DNA from 3 places in the Peteryoungia algae genome. Region 2 is predicted to be linked to each of the others. Evidence: predicted binding sites of a transcription regulator. Region 2 holds the regulator's gene; each other region holds the start of a gene.
What was found. The regulator PhoB, encoded in region 2, activates phosphate uptake and scavenging genes when phosphate is short. The targets are predictions, from matches to a motif close to TGTCATNNANCTGTCAT.
Positions count from the first base shown of each region.

Region 1 (5,559 bases), 1.8 Mb from region 2:
ACATTCCCGTCCGGCGACCAGCCATGCCAATAAGACGGCATATTCGCCGTCACCTGACGTGGCTCGTCATCCCCATCGCCGAGCAGATAGATGCAGGACTTGCCATGGAGTGTATGGTCGGAAAAGACGATCGAAGCGCCGTCAGGTGAAATTCCGTGGTCGTTGTTGAGCCGGACGGCAAAACCGGTATCGATCAGTTCCGGTGCCGGATCATCTTCGTCGAGCGGCAGTGCATAGATGAGGCCGTCGCCATTGATGACGAGGAAATCACCGTCGCGCGACCAGTTGGGCGCCTCGACGAGGTCTTCCGTCTCCCAGACAACCTCGCATTCGCGTGTCGCCATGTCGTAGATTTCGACCGAACTGCGCATCCTGGACTCCCTGTCCGCCGAAAAGCCAGCTTCAGTGGCTACGGCAAATAAACTCGATTACCCGCGCAGCACACGTTGGCAATATTGATAAAGGGCCGCAAAAGCCCGCAATTTGACGCTCACGCGCGATCCCGGAAGCGGTTCGTGATCGGATAGCGACGATCGCGTCCGAAATTCTTCTTGGTGATTTTGACGCCCGGCGCCGACTGGCGGCGCTTGTATTCGGCGAGATAGAGCAGGTGTTCGACCCGGTGCACCGTCCCAAGGTCGTGGCCGCGCGCGACGATCTCCTCGACGCCCATTTCCTTCTCGACAAGGCATTCGAGGATGTCGTCAAGGACGGGATAGGGCGGAAGCGAGTCCTGGTCGGTCTGGTTCGGACGCAGCTCCGCAGAGGGCGCCTTGGAGAGGATGTTCTGCGGGATCACCTCGCCAGACGGCCCCAGAGCGCCCGGCGGCACGTTCTGGTTCCTCCAGGCCGAGAGTGCATAGACCTGCATCTTGTAGAGGTCCTTGATCGGATTGAAGCCACCATTCATGTCGCCATAGAGCGTGGCATAGCCGACAGACATTTCCGACTTGTTGCCCGTTGTCACGACCATCGAGCCGAACTTGTTGGAGACCGCCATAAGGATCGTGCCGCGTGTACGGCTCTGCAGGTTTTCCTCGGTGATACCGCTCTCGGTGCCCTCGAACATCTCGGAGAGCGACGACAGGAAGCCTTCCACCGGCTCCTGGATGGGCACGATGTCGTAGTGGCAACCCAGCGCCTTGGCACAGGCCTCGGCATCGGCAAAGCTCTCCTGCGAGGTATAGCGATAGGGCAGCATGATCGTGCGCACCCGCTCCTCGCCGAGCGCATCCACGGCAATGGCCGCACAGATGGCCGAATCGATGCCGCCAGACAGTCCGAGCACCACGCTCTTGAACCCGTTCTTGTTGACATAGTCTCGGAAACCCAGCACGCAGGCTCGGTAGTCCGCCTCTTCCTTCTCCGGTATGCGCGACATCGGACCCTGGTCGCAGCGCCAGCCGTCATCGGAGCGTTTCCAGGTGGTGACGGAGAGCGTCTCCTCGAATTGGCTCATCTGAAAGGCGAGCGACTTGTCACCGTTGAAGGCGAAGCTCGCGCCGTCGAAAACAAGTTCGTCCTGGCCGCCAAGCTGATTGGCGAAGATGAGCGGCAGCCCGGTTTCGATGACCTGACGCAGCGCCACCTGATGGCGCACGTCGACCTTGCCGCGGTAATAGGGCGAACCATTCGGTACAAGCAGGATTTCGGCACCCGTTTCGGCCAGTGTCTCGCAGACCCCGAGATCGTTCCAGATCTCTTCGCAGATCGGCACGCCGATGCGCACGCCGCGAAAATTGACGGGACCCGGCATTTCGCCTTCCACGAAGACGCGCTTCTCGTCGAACTCTCCGTAATTCGGCAGGTCGATCTTGTCGCGGAAGGAGAGGATGCGGCCACCATCGAGAATGGCGACGGAATTATGCCGTCCCGCCTCGCCCTGGCGCGGAAACCCGACGATCACCCCCGGGCCGCCATCAGCCGTGTCGTTGGCGAGCGCTTCCACGGCCTGCAGACAGGCGGCGAGAAAGGCGGGCTTCAGGACGAGATCTTCCGGCGGATAACCGGAAATGAAGAGCTCCGTCAGCAGCAGCAGGTCAGCCCCCTGCCCGGCGGCATCGGCGCGTGCCGCACGCGCCTTGGCGAGATTGCCGGCGACGTCGCCGACAACAGGATTGCACTGTGCCACCGCGATACGCAGGACGTCTGAGATTTTCTTTGCTTCGCTCATGACACCGATTTAGCCCCTCGCAGATCGGATCGCAACGTCGCTTCTCGCAGTCGTCATCTGCCATGTCCGCAGCGGCTGACCAATCCCCCCGGAATTGTGGGAACCAAGCTTCATGCGTCACGGTTCATGTAGCATTCATGACGTTTGTGTGACACCTATGCGAAGCTTTCATGACACCGCCCATGCCCCGGAGTTCGACGTGGTTCAGACCAACCCGAAATCGATTGTTGCGAACATGTTCAACGCCGTGGGCGCGACCCGTGAACGGGAGTCCGGCGCGTCCTTTATCGTGCAGTTGCTCATTCAGTGGGTCAACACGGCGCTGATTGCTGTCGCGATCGTTTTCATCAGCGAGGTCCTTGCCCGCGGAAGCGTGACCGACATCGTCGAATACATGACCTCGTTCAACCGACCGGGTCTGGTCGCCACAGGCGTGGTCTTCCTCGTTCTCCTCTGTGCCGACGCCATGATCGGCAAGGCCCATCAATCGGCGCTCTTCGTCGGTCCCCTTCTGCTCCTGCCTGCCTTCTTTTCCGGACAGAAGCAGCAGTTCCTGTCGGACCCGCTCTTCCCGAGCGATCTCCTTTTCGGCCGCCAGATCCTGGAACTCCTGCCAGCCATGGTCGCAGCCGAGCCCTTGAAGGCCGTTGGCCTTGCGGTCGGATGCGTTGTTTTCATCGTCGCCTTCGCGGCACTGATCTGGAAGAGCCGCAAGGTCTTTCCCAAGCTGAACCTGTCGGGCCGCGGAACGCGCCTTGCCCTGTCCCTCCCGCTTCTCATCGGGTTTGCATCCCTGATGGATCCGATGACGTTTTCGGCTTTCCGCGATCGCCTCAACATCGTGCCCATGATGTGGGACCAGAAGGAAAACTATCGGCACAACGGCTTCCTCATGGCGTTTGCCTTCAACGTGCCAATGGCAAACGTCAGCGCGCCCGACGGCTACAGCAACCTGGCCATCACCGACATGCAGACCGATCTATTGCCGGCTTCCTTCTTCTCCGGACGCCAGGCCGATGTGATCGTCGTCATGAGCGAGTCCCTCTGGGATCCGACCAGGATGAGCAGCGTGCGCTACTCCGCCGATCCCATGCCGACCATCCGCGCGGCTCAATCGGGCCAGGTCTTCTCGCCCGAATTCGGCGGCATGACCGCCAATGTCGAGTTCGAGTCGCTGACCGGCTTCTCGAATGCCTTCCTGCCCTATGGCAGCATTCCCTATCAGCAGTATATTCGTCGACCGGTTCCCTCGCTCGCCACGTTTTTCCAGTCCAAGGGCTATGTGACCAAAGCCTTCCATCCCTTCCAGGGCTGGTTCTGGAACCGCACCAACGTCTATCAGTCGCTGGGCTTCGAGGAGTTCCACTCGCAAGACAACATGCCGGCCATGAGCAAGCGCGGCATCTTCGCCTCTGACGAAGACCTGACGCGCTTCATCATCAAGGAAGCAGACAATACGGATCAGCCGTTCTTCTTCTTCGCGGTCACCCTTCAGGGCCACGGCCCCTACGAGCATAACCGCTACAAGAAGAACACGATCGCGGTCGATGCGCCCACACTCTCCGAGGCCAGCACCAACTCGCTTGCAACCTATACGCAAGGGGTGAAGGAAGCCGATCAGAGCCTCAAGGCTTTGATGGACTGGGCCAAGAAGCGCCGTCGCGAGACAATCATCGTGCTCTTCGGCGACCACTTGCCGCCGCTGAATGCCGTCTACACGGAAAGCGGCTACATGGCGAACGTGGTCGCGACCCGCAAGGCATCGGTTGCCACCATGAAGCGCGAGCACGAAACGCCGCTCGTCATCTGGTCATCCAAGCGCGGCGCACAGAAGGATATCGGCTCGGTGAGCCCGTCGCAGCTGCCCTACTACATCGTCCGCATGGCTGGCTATCGTCACCCCTACTATACCGGCATGCTCGGTCGTGTCGCGGAACGCTATTCGGTCATCGACCGGCACCAGCTGATAGGCCGCAACAACAAGGCTCAGGCCGACTGGGCGATGTCCGGTCAGGTGGATCCGCTGATCCGTGACTACCGCCTGCTGCAGCACGATGTCATGTTCGGCGAGGGCTACGGAGTGGAGAGTTTCTTCCCCGAGCACACCAATCGCCAGCAGGCAGCACCGAGCAGCTGAGCTCGCGCGGCTCCCGGTCGCGGACATCCATAGACATGATTTGATGGGGGGCGCTATTGCAGCACCCCCCATTTTTGGCGTAGACTTTTTTTTATTGACCCAATCCGACCGCTGGACAGTATTTGCCCAAACTGTTCTTGGCATGGCCAAGCAGTTTACCCAAGCCCTTGATCAAATTCGAAGTTTTGAGCCGAGCCGTTACCATGCAGCTAATGACGCGTGCTGAAATTGCAGCACATCCCCTCTACCCGGACATTGAAAAGCAGATCGCACAACATCTCATTGGCATCCACATCCGGACTCCACGCATGTCCCGCCTCAAGGCTTCCCATCGGAAATGGCTGATGACACAATCCGTCTTTGCACTGGCGCTTCGCCGGAGCGAAGATGACCCGCTGTCCGGCCTGACGGCGACGCGTTTCGTTGAGACCGTGATGCGCCTGGGTGCTGCCAGCCGCAACACCGCCACCGGCTACCTCGCCGAGCTGGTCGCCTACAAGTTCCTGCGGGACGTGCCGGATGTACCGGACAAGCGAGTGCGCGTCCTGGAGCCAACAGAGCTCAGCCTCAACGGCATGCGCAGCTGGTTCAACGGCCACCTCGCCTGCCTTGACAGGCTCGATGGCGGCAATCGTGAAATGACCTCTCTGGCCGAGGAGAGGATATTCCTGATCGCCCAGCCGATCGGAGCCGACATCATGGTTTCGGATCCCCTCTGGCTGGAACCCCCTGACACGATTGGGCATTTCCTCTGGTCCGACCTCGGTGGCATCATCCTTCACGACCTCTTCTCGCGCCTCGACAATGTCGACCGGACCGCACCCGCCATCTCCTGTGGCCCGGTGACGCTGGTGGAACTGAGCGAGATGTATCAGGTCTCGACGACCAACTTGAAGCGCATGTTCAAGAAGGCCGAAACCGACGGCCTGCTCGCATGGGAGCAGCCGCGCCGACGGGGCGAGCTGCTGCTCACCAGCCGCTTCATCGAAGACTATTTCACCTGGCAGTCTGCAAAGTTCGTGGCCATCGACCAATCCTACCATCTCGCTCTGGCGCAACTGGGCAAGATCGAAAACGCAGCCGCCGCCTGACGCGCCTCAGCTGCTGCCCGCCGGGTATTGCGGTAATCCGTCGTCGATCTCGTAGAAATCGCCCTTGTCGGCGCAGTAGATGTGATAGCCTCCTTCGAGGCCTGTCGGATTGGGAAACAATCCGGCCATCAGCGACATCCTTTGCTCGCCGTCCGCCT
Region 1 covers NZ_CP128477.1:1,183,797-1,189,355, forward strand. Annotated here, with positions in the region: gene QTL56_RS05925 (TolB family protein) at 1-371, opposite strand, end outside; gene QTL56_RS05930 (NAD+ synthase) at 491-2,173, opposite strand; gene QTL56_RS05935 (LTA synthase family protein) at 2,373-4,310, shown strand; gene QTL56_RS05940 (hypothetical protein) at 4,655-5,401, shown strand; gene QTL56_RS05945 (GFA family protein) at 5,408-5,559, opposite strand, start outside.
Region 1: a site for PhoB is predicted at 2,333-2,349, ahead of QTL56_RS05935 (LTA synthase family protein). Genes of this name have one in related genera too.

Region 2 (5,559 bases):
CCATTGTTGCGAGCCCAGTTGAGGATCTTGTCATCCGGTTCGGAGCCGAGCGGCACCGCCATGTTCATGCGGTAGCCGAAGCGGGCAGCGCCTTCGACCAGCGAATGAAGGACATTGTTGCCATCGCCGGTCCAGGCCAGCGTCTTGCCGGCGACGGAGCCCCGATGCTCCTCGATCGTCATGATGTCGGCCATGATCTGGCAGGGATGCGTCATATCCGTCAGGGCGTTGATGACAGGCACCGTCGCGTGTTCCGCCATTTCCAGAAGGCGGGCATGGTCGGTCGTGCGGATCATGATGGCATCCACATAGCGCGACAGCACCTTGGCGGTGTCGCCGATCGTCTCCGCACGGCCGAGCTGCATTTCGGTGCCGGACAGGAACAACGTCTCGCCGCCCAGCTGGCGCATGCCGACATCGAAGGAAACACGCGTGCGCGTCGAGGGTTTCTCGAAGATCATCGCGAGCATCTTGCCGGCGAGCGGCTTGTCGGCGGTGCCGGCTTTCGTCGCCTGCTTGCGGGTCTTTGCGTCTTCTAGAATGCTGCGCAGATCCCCTGACGTCATGGCGGAGAGATCGAGAAAATGCTTGGAAGAGGCCATGAGAGAGCGTCCTGTCTTAGGCAGAGGCTGCGACTGCAGCTTTGGCGCGGATCTGTTCGGCTGCGTGTTCGATGCGGGCGAGGCCGTCGCGCGCTTCCTCTGCCGTAACCGTCAGCGGCGGCAGCAGGCGGATCACGTTGTCGCCGGCGGGAACACCGAGCAGATGCTCGTCACGCATTGCCATCAGAAGGTCGGTATTCGGAACCTTGGCCTTGATCCCCAGCATCAGGCCTTCGCCGCGCACATCCTCGATCACATCCGGGAAACGGTCCTTCAGCGAAGCGAGGCCCTGGCGGAAGACCAGCGCCGTGTCGCGCACGTTGTCGAGAAAACCGTCCGCGAGCACGACATCGAGCACGGCATTGCCGACGGCCATGGCGAGCGGGTTGCCGCCATAGGTCGAGCCGTGGGTGCCGGGTTTCATGCCAGAAGCGGCTTCCTCGGTCGCAAGGCAGGCACCGAGCGGGAACCCGCCGCCGATGCCCTTGGCAACCGCCATAAGGTCCGGGGTGATGCCGGCCCATTCATGCGCGAAAAGCTTGCCGGTCCTGCCGACGCCGCACTGGACTTCATCAAGGATCAGCAGCAAGCCGTGCTCGTCACAGAGGTCGCGCAGCGCCCGCAGCATTTCGACAGGGATCGGACGGATGCCGCCCTCGCCCTGGACCGGCTCGACCAGAATGCCAGCCGTTGAATCCGTGATCGCGGCCTTGAGTGCCTCAAGATCGCCAAACGGCACCTGGTCGAAGCCAGGCGCTTTGGGACCGAAACCTTCCAGATATTTCTCCTGGCCACCTGCGGCGATCGTCGCAATGGTTCGGCCGTGGAAGGCGCCTTCCATGGTGATGATGTGGAATTTCTCCTGATGCCCCTTGGCGAAGTGGTAACGGCGGGCAGTCTTGATCGCGCATTCCAGCGCTTCTGCGCCGGAATTGGTGAAGAAGACGCGCTCGGCGAAGGTGACCTCCGCCAGGCGCCTGGCCAGCGCCTCCTGACCCGGCACTTCGTAGAGGTTCGACAGGTGCCAGACCTTGTCGGCCTGGTCCTTGAGGGCACCGACGACATGCGGATGACCATGACCGACAGACGTGACGGCGACACCGGCTGCGAAGTCGAGATAGCGCTCGCCGCTTTCCGTCACCAACCAGACGCCCTCGCCTCGTTCGAAACGCAGCGGCGCCCGATTATAGGTCTGGTAGAGCGGCGTAGCTTCGGCCATGGCGTTCACGATCCTTTTCGACAATCCGTCACACCGGACGGTGCGGCCTCCACGAGGCTCCGAAAAAATTAAAAATGCCGCCTTGCGGCGGCGCGGGCACTATCCCCACTCACCCTTGCAATGTCAACGTTTTCTGCAGGAATCGCGGCAGTTGGAGCGATTTCGGCCAACACGCGCAGGACGAGTGCCGGCGAAGATTCCATCTGTTGCATACTTGACTCACTCGGGAAGCAAGTTGGGGAAAACCGCGAAATCGATTCCAGATGATTCCCGCGACTCTTGTCACGGAGTCAGCCGACCTCTAGGTTAAATTTTATTAACAGATTGCATGCGGCGGAAGTGCTCACCGACAATATCGAGGCGGTTTTGTTTCGGATTCATTCGAAGCAACGGTGACGGATTCTGCCATGACAGACGCGAGCGGCGGAGATGAATGGCATGAACTGGACTGATGAGAGGGTTGAAAGACTCAAGCGCCTCTGGGCCGAAGGCCTGAGCGCAAGCCAGATTGCAGCGCAACTGGGCGGCGTAAGCCGAAACGCCGTAATCGGCAAAGTGCACCGGCTTAACCTTCCGGGTCGCGCCAAGGCAGGCGGCAACTCGTCTGCAGCACGTCCGGCCAAGCGCCCTGCACAGACGCAGCGTCCGGCAAGTTTCCAGAACCGCCCGGCAGCCAGCACGACCACCCGCACCGTCACCCGCGCTGCAGGCGCCACGATGCTGAAGGAAGAGATCGAGGTCGAGGCCTACGAAGAGGTCGAAGTTCGGCGTTCCCTGAACGTGGTTGTTCCGATTTCGCGCCGCCTGGCACTGACGGAACTGACCGAGCGGACCTGCAAGTGGCCGATCGGCGATCCGATGAAGGACGACTTCCACTTCTGCGGCTGCGAAATCGCCGACAGCGCGCCCTACTGCACTTACCATGCAAAGCTCGCCTATCAGCCGGTCAGTGAACGCCGCAAGGCTCGCTGATCCCTCGGCCAGAGACAGAGACATCCAACGGGTCCTTCGGGGCCCGTTTTCTTTTGGCGCCCGCACCAACAAGGAAAAGGGGCCGCAGCGGATGATCCGCGCGGCCCCTTCGATCGTCTGGCAAGCCGGTTCAGGCTTCCATGGAGTAGCCCGCACCGCGAACCGTGCGAATGACATCCTGCATGTTGGAGAAATTCAGCGCCTTGCGCAGGCGGCCGACATGCACATCGACGGTGCGCTCGTCGACATAAATGTCATGTCCCCAGACACCGTCCAGCAGCTGAGACCGGGAATAGACGCGCCCCGGGGAGGCCATGAGGAATTCCAAGAGCCGGAATTCCGTCGGACCGAGACGAACCTCGCGGCTCTTGCGATGAACACGATGTGTCTCACGGTCGAGCTCTATGTCCCCGCAACGCAGGACGCTGGAGAGAACCTCGGGCTTGGCACGCCGCAGCATGGCCTTGACGCGAGCCATCAGTTCCGGCGTGGAGAAGGGCTTCACGACATAGTCATCTGCTCCCGTCGCCAGGCCACGAACCCGCTCGCTTTCCTCGCCACGGGCGGTCAGCATGATGATTGGCAGGCGCTCGGTTTCGGGGCGCACACGCAGGCGCCGGCAGAGCTCGATGCCCGAGACGCCCGGGAGCATCCAGTCGAGGATCAAGAGATCGGGAACCCGCTCCTGCAGGCGGATCTCTGCCTCGTCCCCCCGCAGGATCGTCTCGACTTCGTATCCCTCGGCTTCAAGGTTGTAACGGAGGAGGACCGACAGGGCCTCCTCGTCTTCCACCACGGCTATCTTCGGCTGCATCAAAAACCAACCTCGCTGGCCAACATCACTCGGTGATCGCACCGACGGAAGAGGTGAGGTCTTCCTTCGGGCGCTCGCCTTCCGGCTGTGCGCCGGTCGTCATGTAATAGATCGTCTCCGCGATATTCGTCGCGTGATCGCCGATACGCTCGATGTTCTTGGCGCAGAACAGAAGATGCGTGCAGCTCGTGATGTTGCGCGGATCTTCCATCATGTAGGTCAGGAGTTCGCGGAACAGCGAGGTGTAGATTGCGTCGATTTCCTCGTCGCGATCACGGATCGACTTGGCCTTCTCGGCCGAGCGCGTCGTATAGACGTCGAGCACTTCCTTGAGCTGGGCAAGCGCCAGGTCCGAGAGATGTTCGAGGCCACGGGCGAGCTTGCGCGGAACGCCGGTCGCCTGAATGGCCACCACACGCTTGGAGTTGCTCTTGCCGAGATCGCCGACACGCTCGAGGTCCGCAGCGATGCGAAGAGCGCCGATGATTTCGCGCAGGTCTGATGCGACCGGCTGGCGCTTGGCGATGGTCACGATCGCCTTGTCACCGATCTCGCGTTCCATGGCATCCATGACGACGTCGTCAGAAATGACCTTCTGCGCAAGTGCGGCGTCGGAATTGACCAGCGAGCGCACGCTTTCGGCGACCATCTGTTCCGCAAGACCGCCCATTTCGGAGATGCGGCGCATCAGGAACTTCAGTTCCTCGTCGAAGGCCGAGTAGATGTGAGAGGAGCCCATTTGAAACGTCCTTGAAATTGAGTTCAACCGTGAATGACGTCAGGGCTCAGCCGAAGCGGCCCATGATGTAATCCTGGGTGCGCTGGTCATCCGGGTTGGTGAACATCTTGTCAGTGTCGTTCTCCTCGACCAGCTCGCCGAGGTGGAACATAGCCGTGCGCTGGGAAACGCGGGCGGCCTGCTGCATCGAGTGGGTTACGATCACGATCGTGAAGTTCTCGCGCAGTTCATGGATCAGCTCCTCGACCTTTGCAGTCGCGATCGGGTCGAGCGCCGAGCAGGGCTCATCCATCAGGATGACTTCGGGGCTGACGGCAACGGCACGCGCGATGCAGAGACGCTGCTGCTGACCACCGGAGAGGCCGGTCCCGGCAGAGTCGAGACGATCCTTCACCTCATTCCAGAGGCCGGCCTTCTGCAACGCGATCGAGACGATCTCGTCCAGCTCGGCCTTGTTGCGGGCCAGGCCGTGAATGCGCGGACCATAGGCGACATTTTCGTAGATCGACTTCGGGAAGGGGTTGGGTTTCTGGAAAACCATGCCGACCTTGGCGCGCAGTTGCACGGGGTCAACCTTGGGGTCGTAGATGTTTTCCGCATCGATCTGGATGTTTCCCTCGACGCGGCAGCTCGCAATCGTGTCGTTCATGCGGTTGATGCAGCGCAGGAAGGTCGACTTGCCGCAGCCCGACGGTCCGATGAAGGCCGTAACGGAGCGGGGGCGGATGTCGATGTTGACGTCCTTGAGGGCGTGCTTGTCACCGTAAAACACCTGCACGTTGCGGGCGGTGATTTTGCTTTCAGTCATGGGTGGCGCTTTCGTCGTGGTCATCTTGGTCGCGAGATTGTTCATCATCATATAACTCCTTACCAGCGACGCTCGAAGCGGCGACGAAGAATGATTGCGATCAGGTTCATCAGGATCAGGAACACGAGGAGCACGATAATCGCACCGGAGGCACGCTCCACGAAGGCCGGGTCGCCACGCTGGGTCCAGTTATAGACCTGGACCGGCAAAGCGGAGGCCGGCTGGAAGAAGCCGTCCGGCGGACCGGCCGGGTATTCGCGCACGAAGGCAACCATGCCAATCAGGAGCAGCGGCGCTGTTTCACCGAGCGCACGGGCGAGACCGATGATCGCGCCAGTCAGGATGCCCGGCATGGCAAGCGGCAGGACGTGATGGAAGATCGACTGCATCTTCGAGGCGCCGACG
Region 2 covers NZ_CP128477.1:3,750,954-3,756,512, reverse strand. Annotated here, with positions in the region: gene argF (ornithine carbamoyltransferase) at 1-602, opposite strand, end outside; gene QTL56_RS17820 (aspartate aminotransferase family protein) at 619-1,821, opposite strand; gene QTL56_RS17815 (GcrA family cell cycle regulator) at 2,260-2,793, shown strand; gene phoB (phosphate regulon transcriptional regulator PhoB) at 2,924-3,607, opposite strand; gene phoU (phosphate signaling complex protein PhoU) at 3,633-4,346, opposite strand; gene pstB (phosphate ABC transporter ATP-binding protein PstB) at 4,393-5,178, opposite strand; gene pstA (phosphate ABC transporter permease PstA) at 5,214-5,559, opposite strand, start outside.

Region 3 (5,559 bases), 370 kb from region 2:
CCCCGTGTCATCCGGTCCCAGAACCCTTGCGCCCGCCGATTTCAACCGCGCCCTTTCCATAGTCAGGGGAGACTGAAACATGCCCGCCAAATTGTCGCGACAAGCCTTTTCCGTCTGGCGACTGCCTCTCATTCTGTTGCCGCTGACGACTGCAACAGCCCCGTGCCGACCGTCCTGTTGCCCGCTGTTCCGGGAAGCACAATCATCGGCTCCCGTTCTGGCGCGCTACTTCGCCGGGGTCCCAAAAACGAACTCGACCGACATCAGCGGCCAGCAGCCTGACGTCCACTCGATCGTGCGGCCATCGCTGTCCTCGTTGCGCGCGTTCAGGTGAAATACCGGCGTTCCCGGCGTCAGTCGCAGGTTGCCAGCCTCTTCCGCCGACGCGAAGCCGCCACTGATACGGGTCTCGACCCTCCGGAAGGCAGCGATGCCATTCGCGCGGAAGACATCCGTCACCGACTGCCGTTCGGCATAGAGCGCCTCGAAATCGGGAAAGCGACTGGCGGGAAAGTGCTTGTCGTTCACATAGACCGGTTGGTCGCCGAGCAGCCGCAGTCGCCGCAGGTGGATGATGTCTGCGCCCTCGGCGATGCGCAACCGCGCTGAGAGTTCGGCAGTCGCGAGTTCGCGCCGCACGAAGCGGGTATCGGTGGTGATGGGCGCGCTATGGGTCTCGATATTCTCCCGGAACGGATGGCCATCGCGGACGGAGAAGATTGCCGGCGGGCTGCGCACGAAGATGCCGACACCCTTGCGCGCCGTTAGGTGCCCCTCGTTCTGCAACTGTTGCAGGGCCTGGCGCAGCGTGATGCGGGTGACGCCGAGGCTTGCGGCGAGATGCGTTTCTCCGGGCAATTGGCTGCCTGGCTTCAACGTCCCGCTTTCGATCAGGCCGAGGATATGGTCGCGGATCTGCTGCCAGATCGGCATGTCGCTCCGCGGGCCAAAGACCAGCCCATCGAAGGTGGTGATTGGGATTTCAGGCGTGTCGAGCATGATGGTTTCCGGTTCAGGCGGCAGCCGAGGCAATCGCGGATTCGGTCTCTAACAGAATAAGTGCCGAATAGACCAGCCGACCGCCAACGAAGGTTGCCACCACCTTCGGGTGGCGGATGTCTTTCGCATCGACGAGGATGACGTCGGCGCGTTTTCCCTTCTCGAACCGTCCCCGGTCGGCAAGGCCGGCAGCGGCAGCGGCATTGGCTGACACGAGGTGCCAGGCCCTGGCGAAGTCTGCATCCTCGGGGGATGCCAGCCGGAAGGCTGCATGGAGGGGTGACGGATAGTGGTAATCGGACGCAAGCACGGTGCAAAGCCCGTCGCGGATTGCCGTCGTTGCGTCAAGCGCGCCATTGTGGCTGCCGCCGCGCACGACGTTGGGCGCGCCGAGGATGACATGTTCGCCGGCGGCCCGCGCTTCGGCAGCCGTCTCCAGCGTCAGCGGAAACTCCGACGATACTGCCCCCAGCGCACGGAAGTGCCGGCGCTCGTCGGGTGAGGCCTCGTCATGGGCGAGCAGCACGTTGCCGTTCTCGCGCGCTGCTGTGGCGAGCTCTTCGATGGCACCGGCCACATCTTTGCGCCGTGCCCAGACCCTGTCGAGCAGCGCCATGTAGTCGTCGCGCGACAAACCGGAGCGTTCCGCCATCTGGCCGATCTTGCGGGCAATCGTGCCCTTCAGCACCGATCCCGTCGTATGGTCGTTCAGGGCCACGAGCGGCTTCGGGTCGAGCGACAGCCAATCGATCACCTGCTGTAGCGCATCGAGTGCAAAGGTTTCCCAGCGCAGGTGCAGGCGGGTGTCGCAGGCCAGATGCGGGCGGGCGGTGGCAAGTGCAGTGACGAAGTCGCCGGCGGCCTGCAGGGACCGAAGGCCGGGCTCCCAGGACACCGTCACGCCGTGAAAGGCAGTGGTGATGCCGTTGGCCACCAGTTGTCGGTCGGTGTCGCGCAGTGCCAGACCGACGTCGAAGCGCACGCCCGGTCGCGGCATGATCTGCCGCTCGAAGCCGTCACCGTGGATGTCGACGATGCCCGGCAGGACGAGCAGGCCTGCAGCGTCGATCTCGCGCCCGCCATTGCCCCTGTCCGACAGAATGCCGCCGTCGATGAAGAAATCGCTGCGTTCGAGCCTCTCGGCGCCCAGCACGGTGCCGTTGCGGATGGTCCAGTTCATCGCGTCTCTCTGTCTCGTTTTCGTCCCGGGGCGGAAAATTGTCACGTGCCCGTCACGTCTGGTCGCTAGGGATAGTCGCAGAAGATGCTCCTGTCTATACAGCAAAGGAAGATATCATGATCCGCTCCCTTCTCGCAGCCTGCGCAATCTCTCTGGTCTCTCTCGCGCCGGCCGCGGCCGAGAGCATCAAGTTCGCTGTTACCGATATCGAGGGCATGGAAGCCCTGCAGCAGGAATTCGGCGGCTTTCAAAAAGCGCTTGAGCAGGCCTCCGGCCTGGAAATCGAGCTCTTTCCGGTCAGCTCGCGCACCTCTGCCGTCGAAGCCCTGAATTCCGGACAGGTCGACCTCGTCCTTACGGGTCCGGCCGAATACGTCGTCATGAAGGAACTCGCCCAGCCGGAGATCGTCGTCGCCTGGCAGCGTCCGGACTACTTCGCCCAGATCGCCGTGCTCGCCAATGGCCCGATCCGTTCGCTGGAAGACCTCAAGGGCAAGAAGGTCTCCTTCGGTTCCGTCGGCTCCACCTCGCAGCACCTTGGCCCCGCCCAGGCGCTCACCGATTTCGGCATCAAGTACAATGAGGACTACGAGCCTGTGATCCTCGCCCGCAACGTCGCGGCGGAAGCCCTGATCCGTGGCGACATCGCGGCCATCGGCCTCAACTTCGGCCACCTCAACTCGATCCGCGAAGCCTTCCCGGACGTTGCCTTCGCCGTTCTTGCCCGTGGCCGCGACCTGCCGAACGACATCCTCGTTGCCCGCAAGGATCTGCCGGAAGAGATCGTTGCCAAGATCCGCACCGCCTTTGTCGAACAGGGAAGCGACCTGATGGCCGCCGTGCTCACCGGCGACGACAATCAGAAGTTCAAGGGAGGCTTCTTCCTGGCCGATGTGAAGGACAGCGATTACGACTACGTCCGCTCGATGTATCGCACGATCGGCGTCGACACCTTCAACGACTTCGTCAACTGAGCGGATTGGCCCCGATCCCGCCATCGGGCCGGCGCGATCAGCGCCGGCCCCTCGCCATATCCGCAGAAAGAACAAGATGATGGACGTTATCAGCACGCAGGGCCTGAAGAAGGGATATGCGAACGGAAAACCGGTGTTTTCCGGTGTCGACATCCGCATCCGCAGCGGCGAGCGTGTGGCGCTTGTCGGCGCCAACGGAGTGGGCAAGTCGACGCTGCTCAAGTGCCTGATCGGCCACACGGCATTCTGCGATGGTGAGATCTCGACGCTTGGCGAAGCCTTTTGCCGCACGCCAAACGGGTCGCAGCTCAAGCGCATGCGCCAGCAGATCGGCTTCGTCTTCCAGCATCATGGCCTTGTTCGCCGCCAGTCGGTGCTGACCAATGTCGTTCACGGCAAGCTCGGCCTTCCCGGCACCTGGCGTGCCTGGCATCAGGCGATTGCCGAGCGTGAAAGTCGCGAAGAGGCGATGGATGCGCTCGACCAGGTGAAACTTTCCCACAAGGCGACCGCGCGCGCCGACGAACTTTCGGGCGGTCAGGCGCAGCGCGTCGCCATTGCCCGCGCCCTGGTGCGCAAGCCTAGGCTGATGATCGCCGACGAGCCGGCTGCCAGCCTCGACCCGACGGCGGGCCGCGACGTGATGGCGCTGTTTTCCGACCTCGTGCGCGAAAAGGGCATCACGCTGGTCTATACGACCCACGACATGGATCATGCGTTGAGCTTCGCCGACCGGATCGTCGCGCTGAAGGCCGGCCGCGTACATTTCGACCTCCCGGTGGCCGATGTGGACCGCGAACGCCTGGAGGGTGTCTTCCATGCGTGATGCTGTGCCCGCCCGCTTCTTCCGTGCCTCGCCCTTTGCCTTTGCCGTCCTGGTCGCTCTTGGTGCGATCTTGATCGTCTCGGCCACGCAGGTCGCGCCGACACCGAACCAGTTGATCAACGGCGCTCCGAGAATGGCAAACCTGATCGAGCGCATGCTGCCGCCGAGCCTGGAACCCGGTTTCCTGATGCGCGTCATCTGGCGCACGATCGAGACGCTGCAGATCGCCTTTGTCGGCACTGTCATCGGCGTGCTGCTCAGTTTGCCGATTGCCTGGCTCGCCTCGCGCACGCTGTCGCCTATCGGACCCTTCCGACACGTCTTCAAGGTGATGATCTCGCTGTTCCGCACAGTGCCCGACATGGTCTGGGCACTGCTCTTCGTCGCCTCCATCGGGCTTGGCGCCGTCGCTGGCACCATGACCATCATCATCGATACGATCGGGTTTTGTGGACGCTTCTTCGCCGAAGCGATCGAGGATGCCGACAAGGAGCCGCAGGAAGCCCTGTTCTCCGCCGGCGCCGGCCGGTTCTCCGTTCTCTCCGGCGCGGTTGTGCCCGATATCATGCCGTCCTTGATCAACACTTCGCAGTTTGCGCTGGAAAAGGCGGTCCGCTCGTCGGTCGTGCTTGGCCTCGTCGGCGCCGGGGGAATCGGCCAGGAACTGAAAGTCGCCTTCGACCTTTTCCAGTATCGCAATGCCTCGACCATCATCCTGGTGATCTTCGCGATCGTTCTTCTGATGGAGCTTGCGACCGACCGGCTGCGGCAGAAGGCGCAATAAGCACGGCCGGCCACCTATGTGCGCTCAGATAATCTCACCAATCCTGATAGCACCGCGCGAAGGCTTTCGCCGGCCAGGCTGACGAGAGCGGCCATTAAGGCAGGGGATGGCGACGGTTCTGTGCGTCGTCTCAACTGAAGCTGCTCCTCACGAACTCCCCAATTTCGATGTCTTCGCCGCTCGTTCGAAAGCCCGGTTGCGCAACCGGATCTCTATGTTTGACGCTTCAGTTGCTGGTCCAGATAGAGCTGTGTTTGCTTCAAGGCGCTCTCACGTGTCACCGAACCGGGCTCAAGCCCCATGCGCAGCCACAATCCGTCGATCAGCGCACTAATGCCAAGCGCCAATTCCTCGGCTTCCTCGCGAGCCATGAGCTGCTGAAGCGCCGACAAGAGGTTGGAGCGCATTCTGGCATGAAAGACCTTTTGAAGACGGGCGAGTTGCGGCTCGCGTGGAACTTCGGCGCAGAGCGACAGCCAGGCATGGCTGATCGAAGGCTTGAAGAATTCCTCCTCGAAATTCCCAAGGATGATCGCCATCACCCTTTCTCGCGGGCCGCGGGCATCGCGTAGCCGCTTGACCACCGCCAGCCGCAAGGCGCCGTTCGCCTCGCGCATCGCATGCTCGAACAACTCTTCCTTGTTGCGGAAGTAGTGCAACACGATGCCTTTCGATGCGCCGGCATAGGCCGCGACCTTCTCAAGCGTCGTGCCGGCCACACCCTCGGTTTGCAGGACGCAATAGGCGGCATGTCGCAGTTCCCTGCGCCGGATTTCGCTGATCCTGGAAAGTCTCG
Region 3 covers NZ_CP128477.1:4,116,929-4,122,487, forward strand. Annotated here, with positions in the region: gene phnF (phosphonate metabolism transcriptional regulator PhnF) at 226-999, opposite strand; gene QTL56_RS19485 (alpha-D-ribose 1-methylphosphonate 5-triphosphate diphosphatase) at 1,013-2,179, opposite strand; gene QTL56_RS19490 (PhnD/SsuA/transferrin family substrate-binding protein) at 2,296-3,153, shown strand; gene QTL56_RS19495 (phosphonate ABC transporter ATP-binding protein) at 3,230-3,979, shown strand; gene phnE (phosphonate ABC transporter, permease protein PhnE) at 3,972-4,763, shown strand; gene betI (choline-binding transcriptional repressor BetI) at 4,976-5,559, opposite strand, start outside.
Region 3: a site for PhoB is predicted at 2,219-2,235, ahead of QTL56_RS19485 (alpha-D-ribose 1-methylphosphonate 5-triphosphate diphosphatase). Genes of this name have one in related genera too.